4 regions of the Providencia sp. UF-224 genome follow, and region 1 is predicted to be linked to each of the others. Evidence: predicted binding sites of a transcription regulator. Region 1 holds the regulator's gene; each other region holds the start of a gene.
The links. Region 1 encodes PurR, which represses purine synthesis genes. Its sites were predicted from a motif close to CANGCAAACGTTTGCNTG; they were not measured.
Positions count from the first base shown of each region.

Region 2: the regulator PurR is predicted to act here: its motif matches at 929-946, upstream of purL (phosphoribosylformylglycinamidine synthase).
Region 3: the regulator PurR is predicted to act here: its motif matches at 1,360-1,377, upstream of purT (formate-dependent phosphoribosylglycinamide formyltransferase).
Region 4: the regulator PurR is predicted to act here: its motif matches at 1,105-1,122, upstream of purE (5-(carboxyamino)imidazole ribonucleotide mutase).

Region 1 covers NZ_JBSICC010000011.1:5,875-8,084, reverse strand. Annotated here, with positions in the region: gene sodB (superoxide dismutase [Fe]) at 1-148, shown strand, start outside; gene purR (HTH-type transcriptional repressor PurR) at 578-1,603, shown strand; gene punR (DNA-binding transcriptional activator PunR) at 1,610-2,210, opposite strand, start outside.
Region 2 covers NZ_JBSICC010000003.1:92,392-94,601, reverse strand. Annotated here, with positions in the region: gene mltF (membrane-bound lytic murein transglycosylase MltF) at 1-756, opposite strand, end outside; gene purL (phosphoribosylformylglycinamidine synthase) at 1,030-2,210, shown strand, end outside.
Region 3 covers NZ_JBSICC010000010.1:67,120-69,329, reverse strand. Annotated here, with positions in the region: gene AC4IFO_RS11580 (fimbria/pilus outer membrane usher protein) at 1-52, shown strand, start outside; gene purT (formate-dependent phosphoribosylglycinamide formyltransferase) at 140-1,318, opposite strand; gene rarD (EamA family transporter RarD) at 1,444-2,210, opposite strand, start outside.
Region 4 covers NZ_JBSICC010000013.1:79,091-81,300, reverse strand. Annotated here, with positions in the region: gene purK (5-(carboxyamino)imidazole ribonucleotide synthase) at 1-509, opposite strand, end outside; gene purE (5-(carboxyamino)imidazole ribonucleotide mutase) at 509-1,024, opposite strand; gene lpxH (UDP-2,3-diacylglucosamine diphosphatase) at 1,173-1,898, opposite strand; gene ppiB (peptidylprolyl isomerase B) at 1,909-2,210, opposite strand, start outside.

The DNA.
Region 1 (2,210 bases):
ACCTATTTCAGGTGACGACAAGCCAGTTTTAACGGTTGATATTTGGGAACACGCTTACTACATCGATTACCGTAATGCGCGCCCTAAATACTTAGAAAATTTCTGGGCACTGGTAAACTGGAAATTTGTAGAAGAAAACTTAGCTTAATTTAATATGTTTTCCCAATAGAATAAGGGCGAGTTATTACTCGCCCTTATTTATTCACCCAATGAAGATGAAACACAACTAAAATAAATGTACAGCAATGAAAATAATCATCGCTAATGAACCCACTGCTGCTAGTATTCCATATTTAACATCTGTATCCATGAGTTCCTCTCATCCTAACAAAATTGAATTAATGATAACCACATAAACATTAAGGTTACTGAGTATACACATCCAAAAAAGCAAAACCAGTGTCTATATCACATGTTATAACATCAATTATTTCTTTCGTTTTTGCGCTAGATCAGACAAAATCGACAACAAATCGCTAAATTATTGCCAGCAAAGGATCTATGCATCAATATGCAGGTAATTTTTTAACTAGAATTCTTAGAGAGACCTATAGTTGGTCAGGAGTTTTGTTCCCCCATGGCAACGATTAAAGATGTGGCGAAACGCGCTGGCGTCTCTACCACTACCGTATCCCATGTTATTAATAAAACGCGCTTTGTGGCTGATGATACCAAAGCGGCAGTTTGGGCTGCTATCAAATCGCTCAATTATTCGCCTAGTGCGGTTGCCCGTAGCTTAAAAGTGAACCACACCAAATCGATTGGTTTGTTAGCAACATCAAGTGAGGCCCCTTACTTTGCAGAAGTTATTGAGTCCGTTGAAAATAGCTGCTACGAAAAAGGCTATACACTGATCCTCTGTAACTCTCACAATAATCTTGGTAAACAAAAAGCCTACTTACAGATGTTGGCGCAAAAACGTGTCGATGGCTTGCTGGTTATGTGTTCCGAATACCCCGATACACTTATCGGGATGCTTGAAGATTATCGTAATATTCCAATGGTTGTGATGGATTGGGGAACTTCCCGCGGGGATTTCACCGATAGCATTATCGACAATTCATTCCATGGGGGCTATCTCGCAGGGCGTTACCTGATTGATAGAGGTCACCGTGACATTGGTGTGATCCCAGGCTCCCTTGAGCGTAATACAGGGATTGGTCGTCTGACTGGCTTCCAAAAAGCCATGGAAGAAGCCAAAGTGACCTTAAAAGAAGAGTGGATTGTTCAAGGGGACTTTGAACCAGAGTCTGGCTATAAAGCGATGATGCAGATTTTAAGCCATAAACAGCGCCCTACTGCTGTTTTCTGTGGTGGTGACATCATGGCTATGGGTGCTATTTGCGCCGCGGATGAAATGGGCTTGCGTGTTCCACAAGACATTTCCATCATCGGTTACGACAATGTGCGAAACGCACGCTATTTCACCCCTGCATTGACAACAATCCACCAACCTAAAGAGCGTTTGGGTCAAATGGCGTTCGCAATGTTACTAGACCGTATTGTGAATAAGCGCGAAGACGCTCAAACTATTGAAGTTCACCCTCGTCTCGTTGAGCGCCGTTCTGTTGCTGACGGGCCATTTATTGACTATCGCCGATAACTCAACTTATGTTGATAACCACTCCGCGTTGAGCGTTTCATTATCACCAAGATAATCTAATAACCAACTCAGCGCAGGAGAGGTATTTTTCTCTACCCATGTTAAACAGCATGGGCTTGATGGAAATGGTTGTGCCAGTGTCAATTCTACCAATTTACCTTCAGCACACAATGGTGCTGCACGATGTTCAGGTACCATCCCCACACACAGCCCATTAGCTAAACAGGCTAAGCCGTTTTCCCAATAGGGGACAACTAAACGCCGTTGGTTATCCAACGCCCAAGTATCGCGTTTAGGTAAGCTGCGAGATGTATCTTCTAAGCACAAACTTGGATACTCACGCATTTCATCGTCTGTTAGGCTATGCCCTATTTTCGCTAAAGGGTGGTCAGGGCTTGCAACACACATCCACGACATAAACCCCATATCTCGAAAACTATAACGTTCACCAATTGGTGAAGCCCGTGTTGCGCCAATGGCGACATCTACTCGACCATCAGCTAATGCATCCCAAACACCATTAAAAACCTCGGGGTGTATATACAATTCAATATCAGGAAAATGACGATAAAAATCGAGGATAAGCTGTTCGGTGCGTTGAGGCTTA
Region 2 (2,210 bases), on a different contig from region 1:
TTCATTGCCTTGATTGAAAAAATCAAGCAGGGCAGCATCTAAGCTGTTTTCATCACCACGACGCATATACCACGTGACCGCGTGATCATCGAGTAAATCAAAGGCGACAGCGATTTGTGGGTGAATGCGCTGTTGTAATGCAACCGCAATGGAGTCTTCAAGGGTATAGTCGATTTCACCATCAGCAAGCATTTCAAGGATTTGATTGGTATTGTATTTAGATGTCTCTTCCCATTTTAAATTTGGATATTCTTTGGCGAGCTCTTTTAAGGTACTCGCGTGGGCAGTTCCAGAGGTGACAAGCAGCTTACCGTTGATGTCATTAAATGATTTCGGCCGTGTTGAACCTTTACGATAGACCAATTGTTGAGTTACCGTCAGGTAACTTGGGCCTGTTTTTGTCTTAGTTAATCGGTCTTTATTATACAAAAGCCCAGCAACAGCGATGTCAGCATCACCATTTTCGAGGTCATCAAATATTTGCTCGAATGTTGGGCGGATAGTGATTTTAAGTTTGACTCCTAGGTACGAAGCAAAGCCTTGAGCAAGTTCGTAGTCAAAACCACGAAGCTGTTTTTGCTCATCTATATAGATAAGTGGCGAGCTGACGGCACTAATACGTAATTCACCTTGTGACAGTATTTTATTAATTTGTGAATCTTGCGTATTGGGCCAGCGGATATTAAAGCCGATGACCATTGAAGCCAGTAGCGCGATAACCACGATGATTAAGTAGTTAACTTTTAAGTTATTCAAATAATAATTTCTCGTGCAATCTCTGGTGTTGTGTGGTGTCTAAAAAAGAGTATGGCTAAGTAATGGTTATAATTCCAGTGGTTGGGTATTTTGCTCAACAATTATGATCGGTGCAACCTATATTATCGTATTTAGCACAGAATAATATTTAACTAATCGCTTTATTTTTAATCACGCAAACGGTTTCGTATTGATGAACATTGCTCTATAATGGGCACCGGTTTCCCTGCTTTCATGTTCAGGGCTGGCGTTTAAAAGAGAGAAATTAAGACTATGGAAATTTTGCGTGGTTCACCTGCTCTATCAGCATTTCGTATTACCCGCCTTTTGGCGTTGTTTGCAGAAAAACAACTGCCTGTAACAGATATCTATGCTGAATATATGCACTTTGCTGATTTATCAGCGCCGTTAAGTGACAGTGAGCAAGGCAAACTGAGCAGTTTGTTAAAATATGGTCCTTCTCTGACAGAGCATGACCCTTTCGGTAAGCTGATTTTAGTCACTCCACGTCCGGGTACAATTTCTCCTTGGTCATCTAAAGCAACGGATATTGCTCACAACTGTGGCCTTAGCCAAGTTAAACGCATTGAACGCGGTATTGCCTACTACGTTCAGGGGGATGCATTAACGCAAACGCAGTGGCATGAAGTGATTGCACTGTTACATGACCGCATGATGGAAACAATTTTTTCTTCTTTTGAACAAGCAGATGCTTTGTTTGCGCACCAACAGCCTGCCCCAATGAAAACCATTGATATCATCAATGGCGGGCGCGAAGCACTGGCAACCGCAAATACAGAAATGGGTTTAGCACTGGCGGATGACGAAATTGACTATCTGCAAGCGGCCTTCACAGGCTTAAAACGTAACCCAACAGACGTTGAATTATATATGTTTGCGCAAGCGAACTCCGAACATTGCCGCCATAAGATTTTTAACGCAGATTGGGTCATTGATGGCGAAGAACAGCCAAAATCGCTGTTTAAGATGATTAAAAACACCTTCGAAAAAACGCCAGAACACGTGTTATCGGCTTATAAAGACAACGCGGCCGTGATGGAAGGCTCTTTGGTGGGGCGCTTCTTCCCTGAGCCTGAAGGGCGTACGTATCGCTATCACCAAGAAGACACTCACATTTTAATGAAAGTGGAAACCCATAACCACCCAACGGCTATTTCGCCATGGCCGGGTGCGGCGACAGGTTCAGGTGGGGAAATTCGTGACGAAGGCGCGACAGGGCGCGGCGCAAAACCAAAAGCAGGTTTAGTGGGATTTTCCGTTTCTAACTTACGTATTCCTGGCTTTGAACAGCCTTGGGAAGAGAATTTTGGCAAGCCAGACCGCATTGTGAATGCGTTGGATATTATGATGGAAGGCCCTCTAGGTGGTGCTGCGTTCAATAACGAATTTGGTCGCCCTGCATTATTGGGTTACTTCCGTACTTATGAAGAAAA
Region 3 (2,210 bases), on a different contig from region 1:
TGCAGTAACAGAAGACTCACCTGTAAGGGCATTAAGCGCCATCTGTAAATAAGATGATCAATAGAAGAAATTACTCTTATTAAAGATAAGCAGAAAGAAAAGGGAATAGGAAACTATTCCCTTTTTTCATACTGAAAAACTAACCAGATACCGTCACTGTCACTGCCACTTTTTTTGCCATTTCCAGCGCAGTTTCAATCGAATCAGCAGTGGCTAATGCAACACCTAAACGCCGAGTCCCTGCAATTTCAGGTTTACCAAACAAACGCAATTGAATATCAGAGCCTAGTGCATCTTTAATATTAGAAAACACCACATTTCGGCTGTGAAGCTCAGGAAGAATAACAGCTGAAGCACTTGGCCCATATTGGCGAATTCGACCAATTGGAAAACCTAAGAATGCACGTACATGTAAAGCAAATTCAGAAAGGTTTTGCGAAATCAGCGTTACCATTCCTGTATCATGGGGGCGTGGAGAAACTTCATTAAAAATGATGTCATCACCACACACAAATAATTCAACCCCAAATAAGCCGTAGCCCCCTAGCGCAGATACAATTTTCGCTGCAACATCTTGAGCCTTTCTCAAGGCTTTCTCGCTCATCATTTGTGGCTGCCAAGATTCACGGTAATCACCTTTTTCTTGGCGATGCCCTACAGGAGCACAAAAATGAATCCCATCGACAGCACTAACCGTTAACAGTGTTATTTCGAAATCAAAGTTAACCATTTTCTCAACAATAACTCGGCCTTGTCCTGTACGGCCCCCTTCTTGAGAATAATTCCACGCTTTTTCTAAATCCGCATTTGAACGAATAACACTTTGCCCTTTTCCTGATGAACTCATGACGGGCTTTACGATACATGGGAAACCAATTTTTTCAGCAGCTTCAATAAAATCAGGTTTATTTTCGACGAAATGATATTCAGATGTTGGTAAACCTAATGTTTCAGCTGCAAGGCGACGGATACCTTCCCTGTCCATTGTTAAAAAAACAGCTTTAGCTGAGGGCACAACCTTTTGCCCAGCATCTTCTAATTCAACTAATGTTTTTGTCGCTATCGCTTCAATTTCAGGCACAATAAAGTCAGGTTTTTCCAAGGCAACGAGTTGCTTCAATGCCTCGCTATCCAACATATTTATGGTATAGCTGCGATGAGCAATGTGCATAGCAGGTGCACTTTCATAGCGGTCTACCGCAATCACCTCGATTCCTAAGCGTTGGCATTCAATGGCAACTTCCTTACCTAGCTCTCCCGCGCCCAGTAACATAACTTTCGTTGCAGATGCACAAAGTGCGGTTCCTAGCTGTTCCATGATTGATGACCTTCTATGCGAAAATAGTGCTGAAGATTATATACGCAAACGTTTGCCTTTACTATTCGGGAAATAAAAAGGCTATGATAAAATACATAGCGTTTTGAAATTAAATGAAATATTTTCTAATTCTGAGGAGTTTCATCCCGCCCTGTAATAAAAGGCTCTTTCTGGGAAAACTGAGTATATTGCTTATGCAATAACGCCAAAATACAAAATAGCAAACCAATCCAGATTAATGAAAAACTAATTCCTTTGACCCAATCAAATAACTCATTAAATAAGAATACGGCGAGTAAAAATTGAATTGTTGGCTCTATATACTGAGCCAGACCAATAACTGTAAGTGATGTCCGCTTAATCGCTACGGTAAAGAAGAGTAATGGAATAATCGTCACTGGCGCTGCTAGCATGTACAAAGCGCGAAGCTGCCAATCCCCCGCCTCCACTGCGCTCAACCCTTTTGACGATAACCACCAAGTAATCCCCACAGCGACAGGTAACAACCATAATGCTTCTAAAAACAATGAGCTAATAACATCAAACCGAATAAACTTACGGATCAATCCATATACAGCAAAGGCGCTTCCCATCACTAATGCTAAAATTGGGAATTCACCATACTGCCAGATTTGATACCCCACCCCAGCCAAAATAAATGTGACGGCCATTTTTTCCGCAAAAACTAACCTTTCACGTAAAAAAACAACCCCCAATAAAATAGAAAATAATGGGTTAATGAAATAACCTAAACTTGCGGCTAGCACTTGTCCATGAGTCAGTGCATATGTGAATGTCGTCCATGAAATAGCCATTACAGACGAACTAAAAAGACAAAGAATGATTGATTTTTTATCCGCCCAAATTTGTTTCCACGTTGATTTATTTTTAA
Region 4 (2,210 bases), on a different contig from region 1:
GCATTACGTGCACCAATGACAGACACTTCAGCATCAAAAGGGATGCCTTGCTCGACAATGCATTCACCGTAGATTTCAGCCGGTAGATTGATTTCATCGCCGGGGCGTATACGCCATTGGCCGCGCCCGTCATAACCGCCTGTTCTGCGCTTGACTATCAGAAAATCACCCAGTGAGGAGAATAATTCAGACCATTGTGCAGGGGATTCAAGCAGTGCCCAAGGGGCGGTTGACAAATTTAAACTATCAAACAGGCTCTTTTGCGGAAAGCGGTCGGCTAAACGCGGGAAAATATCGCGGTTAATAAAGGCATTGTGGCGTGCTAATTCTTTGGTCAATGGCGTTTCAGGCCAACGTTCGATTTCAGCGGTGATCACACTTTGCTGATAAGGAACGGCTTCAGGTTCTGCATCTAGCCCAACAGGGAATACCGCGATGCCCAGCGGCTCACCAGCTTGGCGCAACATACGGCCGAGTTGACCGTTACCCAGTACGCAAACGGGTTTCATTACGCGTCCCTCGGGTCTGGGTTATTGAGTACGTCGTTAGTTTGTGTTTCACGCCATGTGGATAAGCGCTTAAAAACAGCGTCATCAGCGATAGCTAAGACTTGCGCCGCTAGTAATGCGGCATTTGCAGCACCTGCTTTACCAATCGCCAAGGTGCCCACAGGAATACCTTTTGGCATCTGGACGATGGAATATAAGCTATCAACACCACTGAGTGCGGCACTTTGTACAGGAACACCAAAAACAGGCACTAAGGTTTTGGCCGCTAACATCCCCGGTAAATGGGCTGCACCACCAGCGCCTGCAATAATTACATCAAAGCCGTTTGCTTTGGCAGTTTCGGCAAATGAAAACAGTTTATCGGGTGTACGGTGTGCGGAGACAATTTCGACGTGAAAAGGAATTTGGAGTTCGGTTAATACATCAGCAGCGTGCTGCATGGTCGTCCAATCACTTTTCGAACCCATAACAATGGCGATTTTTGCCGCAGATTGAGCAGAAGCTTGGGCAGTCATTTGGTGCTTTCCTGTATTGAAAAAAACGTCACCCGAAGGTGGAGAATTGAATTGAGTCGATCATATCACGACAAAGCAGCAAGGAAAACGTTTGCGTGATTAATAAATAAGCAAACGGTCGCGTTTACGACCAAGAAATTGTCTGTGGTTATTCGAAGGGAAAGAAAATCAGTTCGATGCCTTGTTCATTAATCACAAAGGCAGAACCGTCATGGTGCCATGCACCTAATACTCCACGGAAATGTAGCTTTCCGCCAATATTGATTTCATGAATGGCGGGGCGGTGGGTATGGCCGTGGATCATCCATTGGGCTTGGTGTCTTTGTAGTGCGTCAACAACCGCTTGTGGATTAACATCCATAATGGATTCCGCTTTCATGCTACTGGCATATTGGCTGTTTTTACGCATTTTTTGCGCGATCCGACGGCGAATAAACAGCGGAAGTGTGAGAAAAACACGTTGGATCCAAGGCGTGTGAACTTTTTTACGGTAGTTTTGATAAGCCATATCATCGGTGCACAAGGTATCACCGTGTAGAATTAAAATGCGCTTATCATAAATATCGAGAAGGGTTTCTTGGGGCAAAATTGTCATTCCACACTGCTTGGCATAGCGTTTACCGATTAAAAAATCGCGGTTGCCATGAATGAAATAACAAGGAATGCCTTTTGCTGTGAGCTGTTTTAGCTCGTTTGCGACGCGTTGATGAAGCGGGGTGTTATCGTCATCGCCCACCCAATAATTGAAAAAATCACCGAGGATATACAGGCTATCGGCGTGGATGGCTTGCTGTTGAATAAAATTGATAAAACCGGCGGTGATCGCCGGTTCATCTTCACTCAAATGCAGATCTGCAATGATGTAAGTGGACATAGAGGCAGGATTACTCGCTGACAGTCACTTTTTCAATCACAACATCTTCACGAGGAACGTCTTGGTGGAAACCGCTACGGCCAGTAGAAACGCCTTTGATTTTATCAACCACGTCCATGCCTTCAACGACTTCAGCAAATACGCAGTAACCCCAGCCATCTGGGCGCTCTGAACGGAAGTTTAAGAAGTCATTATCAGCAACGTTGATAAAGAATTGTGCGGTGGCAGAGTGAGGGTCGTTAGTACGAGCCATTGCCAGCGTACCACGGGTGTTTTTTAAACCGTTGTTTGCTTCGTTTTTAATAGGCGCTT